DNA from 2 places in the Mesorhizobium sp. M4A.F.Ca.ET.050.02.1.1 genome. Region 2 is predicted to be linked to the other one. Evidence: predicted binding sites of a transcription regulator. Region 2 holds the regulator's gene; the other holds the start of a gene.
What was found. The regulator HrcA, encoded in region 2, represses chaperone genes, less so after heat shock. The targets are predictions, from matches to a motif close to GTTAGCACTCNCNNNNNGNGAGTGCTAAC.

Region 1 (4,291 bases), on a different contig from region 2:
GGGCTGCTTTCTCTTCCAGCTTCCGCCAAGCTATCGCTTCACCGAGGAGAGGCTCCGCGCCATTCTGAGCCAGCTCGACCACACGCGACGCAACGTTGTGGAATTTCGTCATGCCAGCTGGTGGAACGAGACCGTCTATTCCGCCTTCCGCGAGAGCGGCACGATATTCTGTTCCTGCAGCGGTCCACGGCTTCCGGACGTTCTGGTTCGCACAGCCAACGATATTTACCTCCGAATGCACGGTCCGGAGCGCTGGTACAGGCACGACTATTCCGAAGGCGAGTTAGCCGAATGGGCCGAGAGGATCAAGAACAGCGGCGCGCGGAGAGCCTGGGTTTATTTCAACAACGACTATGAAAGCTTTGCGCCCTGCAACGCTTTGACCATGCGCCGGCTGCTCGATCAAACAGGCTTCGATCAAGCTCCGTCCGAAGTGGATGTTCCCGTGGCGGCTCCCTCATCATAGTATGAAATCCGCGTCCGATGAATCCGCCAACAAAGCGCTAGCTTCTGGGGCTCGGCATGGTGTCCGAAAGTTTGCGAGCGGCCAGAAACATTATCGTGTACGCGGCTTTTCGCCGGTCCCACCCCGCAGCGGCGGTTCTGTCGAGCAAATCGTCTAGAACCGGGTCGAGCGCGACCTTCAGTTCCGCTTCGTAGTTCAGATCGGTGGCCGCGTGTGACGGCGGCGGAATCACGTTGAAGTTCGTCACGTTCATGGCTTTATCCATTTGTCAGGTGCCCGCGCCTCATGGGCGCGGACACCGCCGTTTCTCGTCAGAAATCCATGCCGCCACTCGGCATTGCCGGCACCGCGGGTTCCTTCTTCGGCTTCTCGGCAACCATCGCTTCCGTCGTCACCAACAGGCCGGCAACCGATGCCGCATCCTGAAGTGCGGTCCGCACCACCTTCACCGGATCGATGACGCCCTCGTTGTAGAGGTCGCCAAACGCGTTGGTCTGTGCGTTCCAGCCCCAGCCGAATTCCGGCCTCTCGCGTAGCTTGCCTACGATGATCGATCCTTCCGCGCCGGCATTCTCGGCGATCTGTCGCACGGGCGCTTCGATCGCCCGGCGCACGATCTCGATACCGTGCTTCTGGTCCTCATTCTCGGCCTGAACCCTGTCCAGTGCCTTGGCCGCACGCAGAAGCGCTACGCCGCCACCCGGTAATACGCCTTCCTCGACCGCAGCGCGCGTCGCATGCATGGCATCGTCTACGCGGTCCTTGCGCTCCTTGACCTCGACCTCGGTCGAGCCGCCGACCCGGATGACGGCGACACCGCCGGCGAGCTTGGCTAGCCGCTCCTGCAGCTTTTCCTTATCGTAATTGGAGGTCGTCTCCTCAATCTGCGCCTTGATCTGGCTAGCGCGGCTCTGGATTTCGCTCTTCGAGCCGGCCCCGTCGACGATGGTGGTGTTCTCCTTTTCGATCACCACCTTCTTGGCGCGGCCGAGCATCGCCAGCGTGACATTCTCAAGCTTGATGCCAAGATCTTCCGAGATCGCGGTCCCGCCGGTGAGGATGGCAATATCCTCCAGCATCGCCTTGCGACGATCCCCAAAGCCGGGCGCCTTGACGGCAGCGACCTTCAGGCCACCGCGCAGCTTGTTGACGACCAGTGTCGCCAACGCTTCGCCCTCCACATCCTCGGCGATGATCAGCAGCGGCTTGGATGACTGAACGACAGCCTCCAGCACCGGGAGCAGTGCCTGCAGATTAGACAGCTTCTTTTCGTGTATAAGCACATAGGGCTCTTCCAACTCGACACGCATCTTGTCCTGGTTGGTGATAAAATACGGGCTGAGATAGCCACGGTCGAACTGCATGCCTTCGACGACTTCGAGTTCGGTCTCGGCGGTCTTGGCTTCCTCGACCGTGATGACGCCCTCATTGCCGACCTTTTGCATGGCTTCCGCAAGGAAGCGGCCGATCTCGGCGTCGCCATTAGCCGATATCGTACCAACCTGGGCGATCTCGTCATTTTTGGTGATCTTGCGGGCATTGGTCTTCAGCTCAACCACGATGGCTTCGACGGCCTTGTCGATGCCGCGCTTCAGGTCCATCGGGTTCATGCCCGATGCAACCGCCTTGGCGCCTTCGCGAACGATCGCCTGGGCAAGCACGGTCGCGGTGGTGGTGCCGTCGCCGGCGATGTCGTTGGTTTTCGAGGCAACCTCGCGGACCATCTGCGCGCCCATGTTCTCGAACTTGTCCTCAAGCTCGATTTCCTTGGCGACGGTGACGCCGTCCTTAGTGATGCGCGGGGCGCCGAACGACTTGTCGATGACGACGTTGCGGCCCTTGGGGCCGAGGGTCACCTTCACCGCGTCCGCGAGGATGTTGACGCCGCGCAGCAAGCGCTCGCGGGCATCGGAATGAAATTTGACTTCCTTGGCAGCCATTGGATCACTCCTTGTCTGGGCAGTTTTCATTGACTTATTGAGGGTTCTATCGAAGCCCCGGTCAGGCGGCCTTCTTGACCGCCGCAGCATTCTCGATCACGCCCATCACGTCGCTTTCCTTCATGATGAGCAGGTCCTCGCCGTTGAGCTTGATTTCAGTGCCAGACCACTTGCCGAACAGAATGCGATCGCCCGCCTTGACGTCGAGAGGCGTGAGCTTGCCGCTCTCATCTCGCGAACCAGGTCCGACGGCGATGACCTCGCCCTCCTGCGGCTTCTCCTTGGCGGTGTCGGGGATGATGATGCCACCGGCCGTTTTTTCATCGGCCTCGATGCGGCGGACCAGGATACGGTCATGCAATGGACGGAACGCCATATCGTTCTCCTTCTGGACAAACAGATTTTTGAGGTTCCTCCACACCGGACCGGCAATATCGGATCGGTGCGGGGTGCGGCGACCCTCGCGGGCATCGCGCGCATATCGAGCTAGTTCTGCGACTTTTCGGTTTCAAGAGGTTCGGCAGAATTTTTTGGCACTCGCACCAATCGAGTGCTAGTGCCATGAAAACATGTGGCTAATTTGGATTACAGCCGCGCATTCCCGCTTGAATTTTCCCGACGAAGGAACAAGATAGTCCGAGCCTTCGCCGCCGGCGATGGCCTCAAAACAGGAGTCTGACAAAGGAGCTTTTGGAAAGACGGAGGACCACGATGGACCGACACAATCCCAAGCCGATCATTCCTTCTCTTGTTCCCGAAACATCCGACCTCGCGCTCGACCGTTTGTTGTCGCCGGCGCGCCATTTCACCCATCCAGACGACGTCCTTAAGGAGGATACGCTCGACATTCAGGAGAAGCGGGCGATCCTCTCGTCCTGGGCCTCGGATGCCTGCGCGGTGGAATCCGTTCCGACGCTGCGCCGACCGCCGGGAGCCGAGCAGACGATCTCCTTCGATCAGATCGTGGATGCCCTATGCCGGTTGGACGACGCAAACCGCCCGATCCCGGCTGAGAGTGGCCACAGGCACATGTCTGACCGCCTGGACGCCTGATGTCGCAAGTCAAGGAGACGCATATGGTCACTGCGGTCAGCAGGGAATTCCGCCTGCAGATGGAAGGCTAGGGCCTGACCACGGCCGAAATCCACTACCATTTTCCTGACCACCCGAGCCTGCTCCAGCTCTATGTCTGGCAGGAATACGATCTTGCGCCGAACTTCCCGGAGCTGAAAGGCTTTCTCGACTATTGGGAAAGCGAGCTGGACGGCGCGCTGCACTCCGTGCGCGTCGCCCACCACCGGCTGATCAAGCCGTCGGAATGGCGCGCCGTCGACGGGGTCATTGCCATCCAATGAAGCTCATCTCGGGCCGCAGGGCGCCGATCATCCGTGGTTGGCTTGACTTGCGAGGAGCGCGCGCTGCCGGCAGAACCAACCCAGCCCGCCTTGCCGCCCTGAGGAAGGCCTTGTGCGCATCGCGTGCGCTGCGCCATCCGTCCAGCGCGTCACGGCAGGTGCGCGCGGCAGCACGCCAACTCCCTCCGCGCGCCCAATGGGGCCACTGCTGGTCCAGGCATTCCAGTGCCTCGAAGCTGCTGGCGACCTTGCGCGAGGCGGGGGAAAATTCCAGGGTAACAGGTTCGGGAAAACGAACGTCGTTCATCACTTCCTCCGTTTTTGATGTCTTTTGCCAGCAAGCAATCGCCCTGCTCGTAACGCCAAGACGTGGAGCTCTTGCCGCATCGGAGCGCTCAATCGTCCTCGTCGGCATCAAGGAGGTCGATCAGTTCGGCAACGCGCGTGCCCGGCAGCGGCCGTCCTTCGCCCATCAGCGCCTCGTCGCCGTTGAGCCAGCCCCAGGCCTCACTGAGTTCCTCGAACGAGGC
Region 2 (4,291 bases):
CCGCGCTCGCGGCAAAGCAAAGATGGCCCTCGCCCACTGTGCCATGCGGCGGCACCTTCAGCCTGGCATCGGGTGCCGGCGGGATCTTGGTCGCCTCGGCGTTGAACAGCAGCAGCACGCCCGTCCCGCAGCGGAAGAAGACGTGGCGGCCTTCGACCCTGCCGATCAGGTCGAGGCCGAGCACGTCGGCATAGAATTGCTCGGCAGCGTGTAGGTCGGTGACGTAGAGCGCTGATTCCAAAATTGCCGAGGGTGTCACGAGGCACCCCCCTCTGGCCTGCCGGCCATCTCCCCCTCAAGGGGGGAGATTGGCAGTTCTCGTGCCGCTGCACCCCTTGCACCGCCGATAATTGGCGAAGGCCGGCCGTATATCCAATCTCCCCCCTTGAGGGGGAGATGGCCGGCAGGCCAGAGGGGGGTGCCCAGGCTCGGCATTCGAAACCTACGCCACCGCCATCTGCTGCAGGCTGACCAAGCGCGAAATGCCTTTCTTGGCGAGGCCCATCAGCGACGCGAACTGCTCCTCCGAGAACGGCTCGCCTTCCGCCGTGCCCTGGATCTCGACGATACCGCCCTTGCCGGTCATGACGAAATTGGCGTCGGTGCCGGCCGAGGAATCCTCGAGATAGTCGAGGTCGAGGACCGGCTGGCCGTCATGGATGCCGCAGGAGATCGCCGCGACATGGTCCTTCAGCACCTTGGCGACGCTGGCCATCTGCCGCGCCTCCATCCAGCGCAGGCAGTCATGGAGCGCCACCCAGCCGCCGGTGATCGAGGCGGTACGGGTGCCGCCATCGGCCTGGATCACGTCGCAGTCGACAGTGATCTGCTGCTCGCCCAACGCCTGCAGGTCGACCACGGCGCGCAAGGAACGGCCGATCAGCCGCTGGATTTCCAGCGTGCGGCCGCCCTGCTTGCCGGTTGAAGCCTCGCGCCGCATGCGCTCGCCGGTCGAACGCGGCAGCATGCCGTACTCGGCCGTCACCCAGCCCTTGCCGGAATTGCGCATCCAGGCCGGCACTTTTTCCTCCAGGCTTGCCGTGCACAGAACATGCGTGTCGCCGAACTTCACGAGGCACGAACCCTCGGCGTGCTTGGAGACGCCGCGCTCGAAGGAGATGGCGCGCATTTCGTCGGCTTGGCGTTTGGAGGGGCGCATCGAGGCCTCTTTCTTCTTTCTTTTGGTTTTCAAGGATTCGTTGGCGGCTTGTAGACGCATGCGGCGCATGGCGCAAAGGAAAATGGACCGGGTTGCGCGGGCACGGCCTAAGTCTATATTTGAGCAGGAGGTTTTGGCTCGAATGACCAAGGCAGTCGATCCGGCATCGCAGTCGCCCGCGCTCCAGTCGCTTGATATGCGCTCGCGCGATATCTTCCGGCGCATCGTCGAATCCTATCTCAGGGATGGCGAGCCGGTCGGCTCGCGCAGCCTGTCGCGCATCCTGCCCTCTTCGCTGTCGCCGGCCACCATCCGCAACGTGATGAGCGATCTCGAGCATCTCGGCCTGATCTATGCCCCGCATATCTCGGCCGGCCGTTTGCCGACGCAGACCGGCCTGCGCTTCTTCGTCGACGCCTTTATGGAGCTTGGCGACCTCTCCGACGAGGAGCGCCGCATCATCGAAGCGCAGGTGCGCGCCTCCGGCTCGGGCGCCACGCTGGAGCATATGCTGACCGAGGCCAGCCAGATGCTGTCGGGCATGTCGCGCGGCGCCGGCCTGGTGCTCGCCGCCAAAAACGAGGTGGCGCTGAAGCACATCGAGTTCATCCAGCTGGAACCCACCAAGGCGCTGGCCGTGCTGGTGTCGCAGAACGGCGACGTCGAGAACCGCGTCGTCGACCTGCCCGCCGGCACCACCGTGTCGCAGCTGCACGAGGCCTCCAACTTCCTCAACGCCCATATCCGGGGCCGCACACTGGCCGAGGCGCGCGTCGAGATCGCCCGCATCAAGGACGAGACCAGGGCCGCCCTCGACACGCTGTCGCAGGACCTGGTCGAAAAGGGCCTGGCGGTCTGGGCTGGCGCCGAAAGCGGCCTGCCGGCACGGCTCATCGTGCGCGGCCGCGCCAACCTGCTCGAAAACGTCACCGCCCAGGCCGACATCGAATTGCTGCGCCATCTGTTCGAGGATCTGGAGACGCAGGACGGGCTGCTGCAACTGCTCGACCTCGCCGAGGAAGGGCCCGGCGTGCGCATCTTCATCGGCTCGGAAAACAAGCTGTTTTCGCTGTCCGGCTCGTCGCTGGTCGTGGCGCCCTATCGCGACAAGGACGCCCGTGTCGTCGGCGCACTCGGCGTCATCGGTCCGACGCGGCTTAACTATGCCCGCATCGTGCCGATGGTCGACTATACGGCGCAGCTCATTTCGCGCATGCTGCGTTAGGTGTGAGGCCGGCCTGCAAATGGCGATCTCCCGCGCTTCCGGTGCTCACGTACTTCAAGTACGCTCCGCTCCGGTTCTCGGAGACCACCATTTTCGACCCGGCCTGACCGGATCTCAGTACACCTAGGCAGTGGAGGAGAAGAAAAATGGCGCTGGAATCGCTCAAGGCCCAGATCAGCCTGCTGCTCGAGGAAATGGTCAACCAGCCCGAGGACCAGCACGAGATACGGGAGCAGCTGCGCGAGAAGTTGCAGGAATTGCGCGCCATGGGCCTGCCGCTGCCGGCCGATCTGGTCGCGTTGGAAAGGCGCCTGGACGATGATTTCTATGCGGAAGGCAGCTGAGCACCCACTACCACCCTTAAGTTCACCTGTGCCCCCTTCGTTGCGGAACGCCGGTCTGATTTTTCCGTTTGTCCCGTACCTGGCCTTGACTGCCCATGGCCAAACCAACCCTGGAGGACGGTATGATCCGGTTTGCCAGTCTTGCGGGAGCTGCCATGCTCGTCGCCACCGCAGCGCTTGCGGACCAGCCGGTGCTGACCGGCAGCAAGGCTTTCGGCGACTGGAAGGCCGACCGTCCGGGAGTGCGCCGGCTGATCAAGCCGCAGGACCTGCCGGCGCCCTACCGCACCCGCTCGTCATCGAACGGCCCGGGCGTTGGCGATCGTCCCGAAGGGGTCAAGCCGCTTCTACCGCCCGGCTTCTCCATCGAACTCGTTGCTTCCGGCATCGACAATCCACGCGTCGTACGCGTGGCACCCAATGGCGACCTGTTTGTCGCCGACAGCAAGGCCAACCAGATCCGCGTCTATCGCCTCGCCGAGGGCGGCGCGAGGCCGGCGCAGCAAGCCATTTTCGCCGAAGGGTTGACCCGGCCCTATGGCATCGCCTTCTACCCGTCGGGCGACAGGCCGCAATGGGTCTATGTCGCCAACAGCAACAGCGTCGTGCGCTTCGCCTACCGCGAAGGTGACCTGAAGGCGCAGGGCAAGCCGGAAACCATCGTCCCGGACATCCCCTCCAGCCATCACTGGACGCGCGACATCATCTTTTCGCCTGATGGCAAGACGCTCTACCTATCGGTCGGATCGGGCTCCAACGTCGCCGAGGACATCGGCGCCGAGCCGGAAGGCGGGCTCGCGCAATGGGCGGCGTCGGCACCGCTCGGCGCGAGCTGGGGACCGGAGGAAGGGCGCGCCGACGTTCTGGCCTTCGATCCGGACGGCAGGAACCGGCGCAGCTTCGCCACCGGCCTGCGCAACTGCTCCGGCATGACGGTGCAGCCTCAGACAGGCGCGCTCTGGTGCCTCGTCAACGAGCGCGACGGGCTCGGCGACAACGTGCCATTCGAATATGCGACGACGGTCAGGCAAGGCGGCTTCTATGGCTGGCCCTGGTATTACATCGGCGCCAACGAGGACCCGCGCCACAAGGGCGCGCGCCCCGACCTTGCTGGCAAGGTCACTGTTCCCGACGTGCTGATGCAGGCGCATTCGGCGCCGCTCAGCATCGCCTTCTATGACAAAAAGAGCTTCCCGGCCGAGTATCAGGGCGATGCCTTCGTCGCCCTGCACGGCTCCTGGAACCGCGGCGTGCGCACCGGCTACAAGGTGGTGCGGCTGAAATTTGAGGATGGCAAGCCGACCGGCGCGTATGAGGATTTCGCCACCGGCTTCGTCATCTCCGACGACGATGTCTGGGGCCGGCCGGTCGGCGTCACTGTCGCGAAGGACGGCGCGCTGATCCTCACCGAGGACGGCAACGGCACCATCTGGCGCGTCACCTATGGCGACGGCCGGTCCTGATTGAGCCGGCCTGGGAATCCTGTTGGGGCCGCCTCGGGTTGACCCGGCGAGATCTGGTGCAATCGAATCCAGTCCTCAGGAAATTCAATTCCATTCGGAT

Region 1: a site for HrcA is predicted at 2,936-2,964, ahead of EOA33_RS03410 (co-chaperone GroES). Genes of this name have one in related genera too.

Annotation. Positions count from the first base shown of each region.
Region 1 is NZ_RZSG01000021.1:10,748-15,038, reverse strand. It holds gene EOA33_RS03425 (DUF72 domain-containing protein) at 1-466, shown strand, start outside; gene EOA33_RS03420 (hypothetical protein) at 504-719, opposite strand; gene groL (chaperonin GroEL) at 778-2,406, opposite strand; gene EOA33_RS03410 (co-chaperone GroES) at 2,468-2,782, opposite strand; gene EOA33_RS03405 (hypothetical protein) at 3,118-3,459, shown strand; gene EOA33_RS03400 (usg protein) at 3,534-3,761, shown strand; gene EOA33_RS03395 (DUF982 domain-containing protein) at 3,745-4,068, opposite strand; gene EOA33_RS03390 (hypothetical protein) at 4,157-4,291, opposite strand, start outside.
Region 2 is NZ_RZSG01000023.1:7,078-11,368, forward strand. It holds gene EOA33_RS03655 (VOC family protein) at 1-259, opposite strand, end outside; gene rph (ribonuclease PH) at 443-1,159, opposite strand; gene hrcA (heat-inducible transcriptional repressor HrcA) at 1,302-2,384, shown strand; gene EOA33_RS03675 (hypothetical protein) at 2,531-2,728, shown strand; gene EOA33_RS03680 (sorbosone dehydrogenase family protein) at 2,851-4,191, shown strand.